3 regions of the Neobacillus sp. 204 genome follow, and region 1 is predicted to be linked to each of the others. Evidence: predicted binding sites of a transcription regulator. Region 1 holds the regulator's gene; each other region holds the start of a gene.

Region 1 (2,330 bases):
CCTGAAAAGGTTGTCCTTTTTGTATTTAGATAGATAATGATCGATCTTTGATTATTATATAAAGGTGCTCATATAAAATCTTATTGAGGGGGCCATTTGTGCCCGAAGAAGAGGAGAAAGTTCCTGAACGGTAACAAAAGAGGCTCTTTAATGCCTGAAGAGGAGGAAAAAGTCCCTGAACGGTAACAAAAGAGGCTCTTTAATGCCCGAAGATGAGGAGAAAGTCCCTGAACGGTAACAAAAGAGGCCCTTTAATGCCCGAAGAAGAGGAAAAAGTTCCTGAACGGTAACAAAAGAGGCTCTTTAATGCCCGAAGATGAGAAAAGAAGCCTTTAGCGGTAACAAAAGAGGATCTATAATGCTCGTACAAGGTACAAAGACCTTAAACAGAAACAAAAGATGGTTTTAAATGTACAAACAAGAGTAAAGAGGCCTCCACCGATGCCAACCAGCCGTAAAATTCACCGCTACCAAGAAAAATTCTTTAGGACCCTCTATTCATTACACAATATAGGTGGCCGGCAAATCACAGTCAACCCAAATACGTTGTCTTTTTTTGTTCTTAATCAACTACTCCCCAACACAGCAATACATTTTTAACTTTTCCTAGGTTTCACAATGGCGAGATTTGGAGAAAATCATTAGTAGTGAATCGTTGCATCTACATAAAAAATTCAGTATAATTTAGTCAAATATAGTCAAAGTCAGAGAATGGGGGTGGGAAGATGAGAAACATCTCTGATATTATTGAAAAATATCTCAAACAAGTATTGGAATTAAGTGAAAAAGACCTTGTTGAAATTAAACGAAGTGAAGTCGCTGATAAATTCCAATGCGTTCCATCACAAATAAATTATGTAATTAATACCCGTTTCACCATTGAAAGAGGATATATTGTTGAAAGTAAACGCGGCGGTGGTGGATATATACGGATCATGAAGGTCCAATCCCATGACCTTGCCCATTTAATTGATCAATCGCTTGCACTTATTCAAAGCAGAATTAGTCAAACAAGTGCTGAAGATGTCATTTTCAGACTTGTTCAAGAAGAAATTGTCTCACAGCGGGAAGCGAAAATTATGTTAAGTGTTATTGATCGTTCCGTTCTTTATATTGATCTTCCATACCGAGATGAATTAAGAGCAAGAATGCTAAAGGCTATGTTAACATCTTTAAAATATAAATAAATTTTTTCGCTTGAGAGGTGAAAGTATGATTTGCCAGGAATGCAACCAAAGACCTGCAGCCCTCCATTTTACAAAAATCATTAATGGTGAAAAAACGGAAGTTCATCTTTGTGAAAAGTGTGCTCAGGAAAAAGGAGAAATGTTTATTTTTAATGGGGAATCTGGATTCGCTTTTAATAATTTATTAGCAGGATTATTAAATATAGACCCTACCTTTCAAAAGCCTAGTCAAAGTCCATTTCATCAGGAGGAAATCCTTCAATGCGACACTTGCTCGATGACATTTCCGCAGTTTTTAAAAGTCGGCCGCTTCGGTTGTTCTCATTGCTATGAAGCTTTTAAAGAACAACTGAACCCCGTGTTAAAGAGACTTCACAGCGGAAACTGGACACATAATGGGAAAATACCAAAGAGAATTGGTGGAGGCATCCATCTTCGAAAACAAATTGATGAATTAAAGAGTACTCTAAAAGAGTCAATTGCCAATGAAGAATTTGAAAAGGCAGCTGAGATTCGTGATGAGATACGTCATTTAGAGAGAAAATTAGCAACTAGCCACGAGGGAGGGGAATAACGTGTCGCTTGAACGGTTTTTAAATCAAGCTGTCAGCTCCTGGATGAGTTCGGAAGGACCTGATTCAGATATTGTCCTCAGTTCCCGAATTCGTTTGGCTCGTAACTTTGATGCTTATAAATTTCCAACGCTTTTTTCACATGAAGAAGCAAAAATGATCATTGAAAAAACGGAGGAAATCATTAATCAGTCCTCTATTCAAAAGTTTGGCCAACTGGAGTTACTGAAAATTGATGAACTTCAGCCCCTGCAAAAAAGGGTATTAGTGGAAAAACATTTAATCAGCCCAAATCTTGCAGAGGACTCACCCTATGGGGCTGTTCTATTAACCGAAAATGAAGAAGTTAGTATTATGATTAATGAAGAGGATCATATCCGTATTCAATGTTTGTTTCCTGGTTTGCAATTATCTGAAGCCTTAGACGCTGCAAATGAAATTGATGATTGGCTTGAGAGTAATATTCAATACGCATTTGATGAAAAACACGGTTATTTAACCAGCTGCCCTACTAATGTTGGAACAGGTCTCCGTGCTTCTGTCATGATGCACTTGCCAGGGTTGATTTTAA
Region 2 (2,330 bases), on a different contig from region 1:
CCACTTAATGAATTCAAATGAAAGCGACAGATTTTGCGATAGTTTTTCTTCGAGCGTATCTTTCATAATAACGGCAACCTCACCACTTTCAATAACCCGCGCACTTAATAAATATCGAGAAGAAGGGGAGAATAAGTTTAATTCGCCAACAAAATCACCTCGCGAGCACAATCGTAGTGTGAGCTCTCTTCCATCAGGAATGATCTTGCTGATTTGCAAAATTCCGCTTTGAACAATGTACAATTCATCGGCAGGAGATCCTTCCTGGAATAAAAAAGTACCTTTTTCCACTTTCTTTATATGGTGAACTGTATCAAAAAGATGGGACAGTGTTACCGGCATTTCTTTTACTGACTGCATACTCATAACCACCTTTAAAGGTACGAAAATTTGATATAAAAAAATTGACAGTCAAGGTTGGATTTACAAGATAATACTATAATTATATTGTTAACAAAGAATAATTAGCAATAAATGAGCAATAAGTTCATACAATCGTCATAAGTTCGATCCGGCTTGGCATATTTCTTAGGAAATAATGTCGATATATAAATGAATTTGTAAGAAATGCCAATAATGACAGAGCTTCAAAAGGAAATAATAACAATGTGAAGAAAAGGAGGGAAAAGAATGGGACAAAATCATCAGTTTAAATCCGGAAAAAAAGCGCCTAATAATGGTGTTTACGTTGAAGTAGGAGATACGGGAAGTAATGTAAATAATCCCAAAAAGATCAGGTTAAAAGCAGGGGATGCATTTCCCGAGACATCTAATGATGAACGCGTTTGGACATATCAGCGAAAACCATAAATTTAATATGGAAAAGGTCATCCATTGGGTGGCTTTTTCTTTTGTCTAATCTCAACAATAGAAAGGCTGGAAGGTTTCTACACTGAGAAAATTTACTTTTTAGACAGGTTTGTTTTATAATGAAGACAAAGGTCAAATTTGGTCAAAGAAGGTGTAGGAAAATGGACATGAACCGGATGACGGAACGATTACAGAAAGGTTTGATGGATGCCCAGTCATTGGCAGTAAAGAAAAATCATCAAGAAATTGATGAACCTCATTTATTTATATCGTTAATGGAGCAAGAAGATAGTCTCATATCTGCCATTTTAGAAAGAACGGGTTTGTCTTCCGAAAAAACAAAAAAGGACCTCCTTGAATTTTTAACAAAGAAACCAGTGGTTACCGGCAGTGGGGTGGAACAAGGAAAACTATATATAACGGCGAGGCTTCAAAAATTACTTGTAAAGGCTGAGGATTTTGCGAAAAAATTTTCGGATGAGTATTTATCTGTCGAGCATACTTTGTTGGCTGCAGTATATTCTGATGACTCCGATTTGCACAAGATATTACGAACTTTTGGGAAACAACCAGATCATGTTTTACAAGCAATTAAAGAAATAAGGGGGAACCAAAGAGTGACATCACAAAATCCAGAGGCAGGATATGATGCCTTAAAAAAATATGGGCGGGATCTTGTTGCTGAGGTTAGAGAAGGAAAAATGGATCCTGTAATTGGACGTGATTCTGAAATTCGAAATGTTATTCGAATTTTATCAAGAAAAACCAAGAATAATCCGGTGTTAATCGGTGAACCTGGCGTAGGAAAGACCGCAATTGTCGAGGGTCTTGCACAGAGGATAGTTAGAAAAGATGTTCCAGAAGGTTTAAAGGATAAGACTATTTTTTCATTAGATATGAGTGCGTTAATTGCGGGTGCAAAATTTAGAGGTGAGTTTGAAGAACGTTTAAAGGCAGTATTAAATGAGGTTAAAAAGAGTGAAGGGAGGATCTTATTATTTATCGATGAAATTCATACAATTGTGGGTGCTGGGAAAACAGAAGGTGCTATGGATGCAGGAAATATGTTAAAACCGATGCTTGCACGAGGCGAACTTCATTGTATTGGAGCAACTACTCTGGATGAACACCGAAAGTATATTGAGAAAGATCCTGCACTAGAACGGAGATTTCAGCAGGTCCTAGTCCAAGAACCTAACGTTGAAGACACGATATCCATTCTAAGAGGCTTAAAAGAACGGTATGAGGTTCATCATGGAGTTAAAATACATGATCACGCCTTGGTAGCAGCGGCAACATTATCGGATCGTTATATCACTGATCGCTTCTTGCCTGATAAAGCCATTGATCTTGTCGATGAAGCTTGTGCACTAATCCGCACTGAAATAGATTCGATGCCCACAGAGTTAGATGAAGTAACTCGCAGGGTTATGCAACTAGAAATTGAAGAGGCAGCATTAAGTAAAGAGGTTGATGAAGGGAGCAAGCTAAGGCTGGATGCACTTCTAAAAGAACTTGCT
Region 3 (2,330 bases), on a different contig from region 1:
CATCGACAATCGGTCTATCAACAGCTGAAACGATATTTAATGCCTTTTCCAGTTTGGCTTCTTCATCGCGAAGAGAAGCAGCCTTTTCATAATTCTCGTTTTTCAGTGCCTCTTCTTTTTCAGCACCAATATCTTTTAAGCGCTGTTCAATTTGTTCATTGCTTTGATAATTTGATGTAAGATTTAATTTTGAACCAGCCTCATCCAACAAATCTATTGCCTTATCAGGTAAGAAACGGTCTTGAATATAGCGATGTGACAATTGAACACAAGCAAGAATTGCTTCTTGGGAATAGGTCACATCATGGTAATCTTCATACTTCTTTTGTATCCCTTTTAAAATGTCAATCGCAGCCTCAAGTGTTGGTTCAAGAACATGAACTGGCTGGAAGCGGCGTTCTAAGGCGGAATCTTTTTCGATCTGTCGATACTCTTTAAGTGTAGTTGCACCAACAACCTGCAGTTCACCACGGGCAAGGGCAGGCTTTAAGATATTCCCTGCATCCATAGACCCTTCAGCCGAACCAGCACCAACAAGTAAGTGAATTTCATCGATGAAAAGAATAATATTTTTCCGCTCTTGTAATTCAGAAATGAGCTGTTTCATTCTTTCTTCAAATTGGCCGCGGATTCCTGTGTTGGCAACAAGGGAAGCAACGTCTAGCAAATAAACTTCTTTATTGCGTAACTTGCCTGGGACATCTCCTTCAGCAATTTTCTGAGCAAGACCTTCAGCAATCGCCGTTTTCCCGACCCCTGGTTCACCAATTAAGACAGGATTATTCTTGTTACGTCGATTTAGGATTTCGATGACACGTTTAACCTCTCCATCGCGACCGATAACTGGATCAATCAAACCAGCTTTCGCTAATTGGGTTAAATTTCGTCCGAATTGGTCTATAAAACCGCTTTGACCATTTTTTCTTCCAGTTTGTTGTGTAGGTTGATTGATGCCTTCTTTAATTGGTTCTGCGTTAGATATGAATAAGTTTTCAAATGGGAATCCTTGAAAAAAGTTCATATTTTGATTAAATCCGGTTCCTAAAGTTTGCTTTTCATTTGTATAACATTCTTGACAGAGTTTGATTTCCTTACGCTGTCCATTAATTATTACATTTAATTGTATGTTCGCATTGTTTTCATTACATTTTTGACAAAGCATAAGTAAATATCCTCCTTGTATATATTAGATTTATAGTTTGACTTTGACTATATTTGACCTTATGTCGATAGTATACTCTGACCTTTTTTGACTTTCAAGAGATTTGTTTATGGTAATGCTTTCTAATTAAGGAAAAAAGCTCGTCTTTGTTTGTCCTCTTTATCATATATTGATGATAAGGAGGAGATGATGTGAAGAGGGATTGGACTCAAGCATTTCAAGTAGCTGCAGTTTATGTAGGGACTGTAGTAGGAGCTGGCTTCGCCACGGGAAAAGAAATCGTGGAGTTTTTTTCACGGTTTGGTTTCTTTGGCTTAATAAGTATATTAATGAGCGGCTATCTTTTTATAGCATTGGGTTCGAAACTAATGAGAATGGCTGCCCATATAGATGCCAAATCTTATCAAGAGTTTAATGAGTACTTGTTTGGTAAATGGCCAAGTCGTGTCATAAATGTATTTATGCTTTTTATGCTTCTTGGAGTTAGTGCTGTCATGCTTTCAGGAGCTGGGGCAGTTTTTGAGGAACAGTTAGGTCTGCCGAAAACAGCTGGTGTTTTCCTAACCATTTTTTTATCTTTTATAGTCATGTTAGTTGGAACAAAAGGTCTTTATGCTGTTAATACGTTTGTTGTTCCATTAATGATAACATTCAGCATTATATTAATGCTCTTTTCAGTTCAAATGCCCAACTTCATGAAGCAATTATTATTTATCCCCCATGCTGATGATGGCTGGAAAAGTGTTATTGCTCCATTTTCATATGTGGCATTAAATCTGGGGCTATCCCAAGCAGTTTTAGTACCGATTGCAACAGAAGTTAAGGATGATTGGACGATTAAATGGGGAGGTATTCTTGGGGGAGCTGCTCTAACAATCATTTTAATTGCCAGTCATTTTACCTTAATTATGCTTCCAAATTTGGAACAATATAATATCCCCATGGCAATTGTTATGAGAAATTTAGCACCTTTCTTATATGGGATCTTTGTACTTGTTATTTATGGAGAAATTTTCACCTCCGTGATTGGAAATGTCTTTGGACTGGACCGGCAGTTGAAACAATATATGTCAATTCCGACAATGATATCTGTAACGCTTATTTTTGTCGTTTCTTACTTGATTAGTCTTGTGAACTACGGAACGCTGCTCTCCTATTTATATCCATT

The links. Region 1 encodes CtsR, which represses protease genes until heat stress. Its sites were predicted from a motif close to ATGGTCAATAAAGGTCAAACA; they were not measured.
Region 2: the regulator CtsR is predicted to act here: its motif matches at 939-959, upstream of clpB (ATP-dependent chaperone ClpB).
Region 3: the regulator CtsR is predicted to act here: its motif matches at 1,237-1,257, upstream of ACJ004_RS01660 (ATP-dependent Clp protease ATP-binding subunit).

The regions. Positions count from the first base shown of each region.
Region 1 is NZ_JBJORY010000017.1:15-2,344, forward strand. It holds gene ACJ004_RS25510 (CtsR family transcriptional regulator) at 726-1,187, shown strand; gene mcsA (protein-arginine kinase activator protein McsA) at 1,213-1,761, shown strand; gene mcsB (protein-arginine kinase McsB) at 1,763-2,330, shown strand, end outside.
Region 2 is NZ_JBJORY010000001.1:160,163-162,492, forward strand. It holds gene ACJ004_RS00810 (Crp/Fnr family transcriptional regulator) at 1-360, opposite strand, end outside; gene ACJ004_RS00815 (YjzC family protein) at 631-810, shown strand; gene clpB (ATP-dependent chaperone ClpB) at 972-2,330, shown strand, end outside.
Region 3 is NZ_JBJORY010000001.1:324,377-326,706, forward strand. It holds gene ACJ004_RS01660 (ATP-dependent Clp protease ATP-binding subunit) at 1-1,162, opposite strand, end outside; gene ACJ004_RS01665 (YkvI family membrane protein) at 1,354-2,330, shown strand, end outside.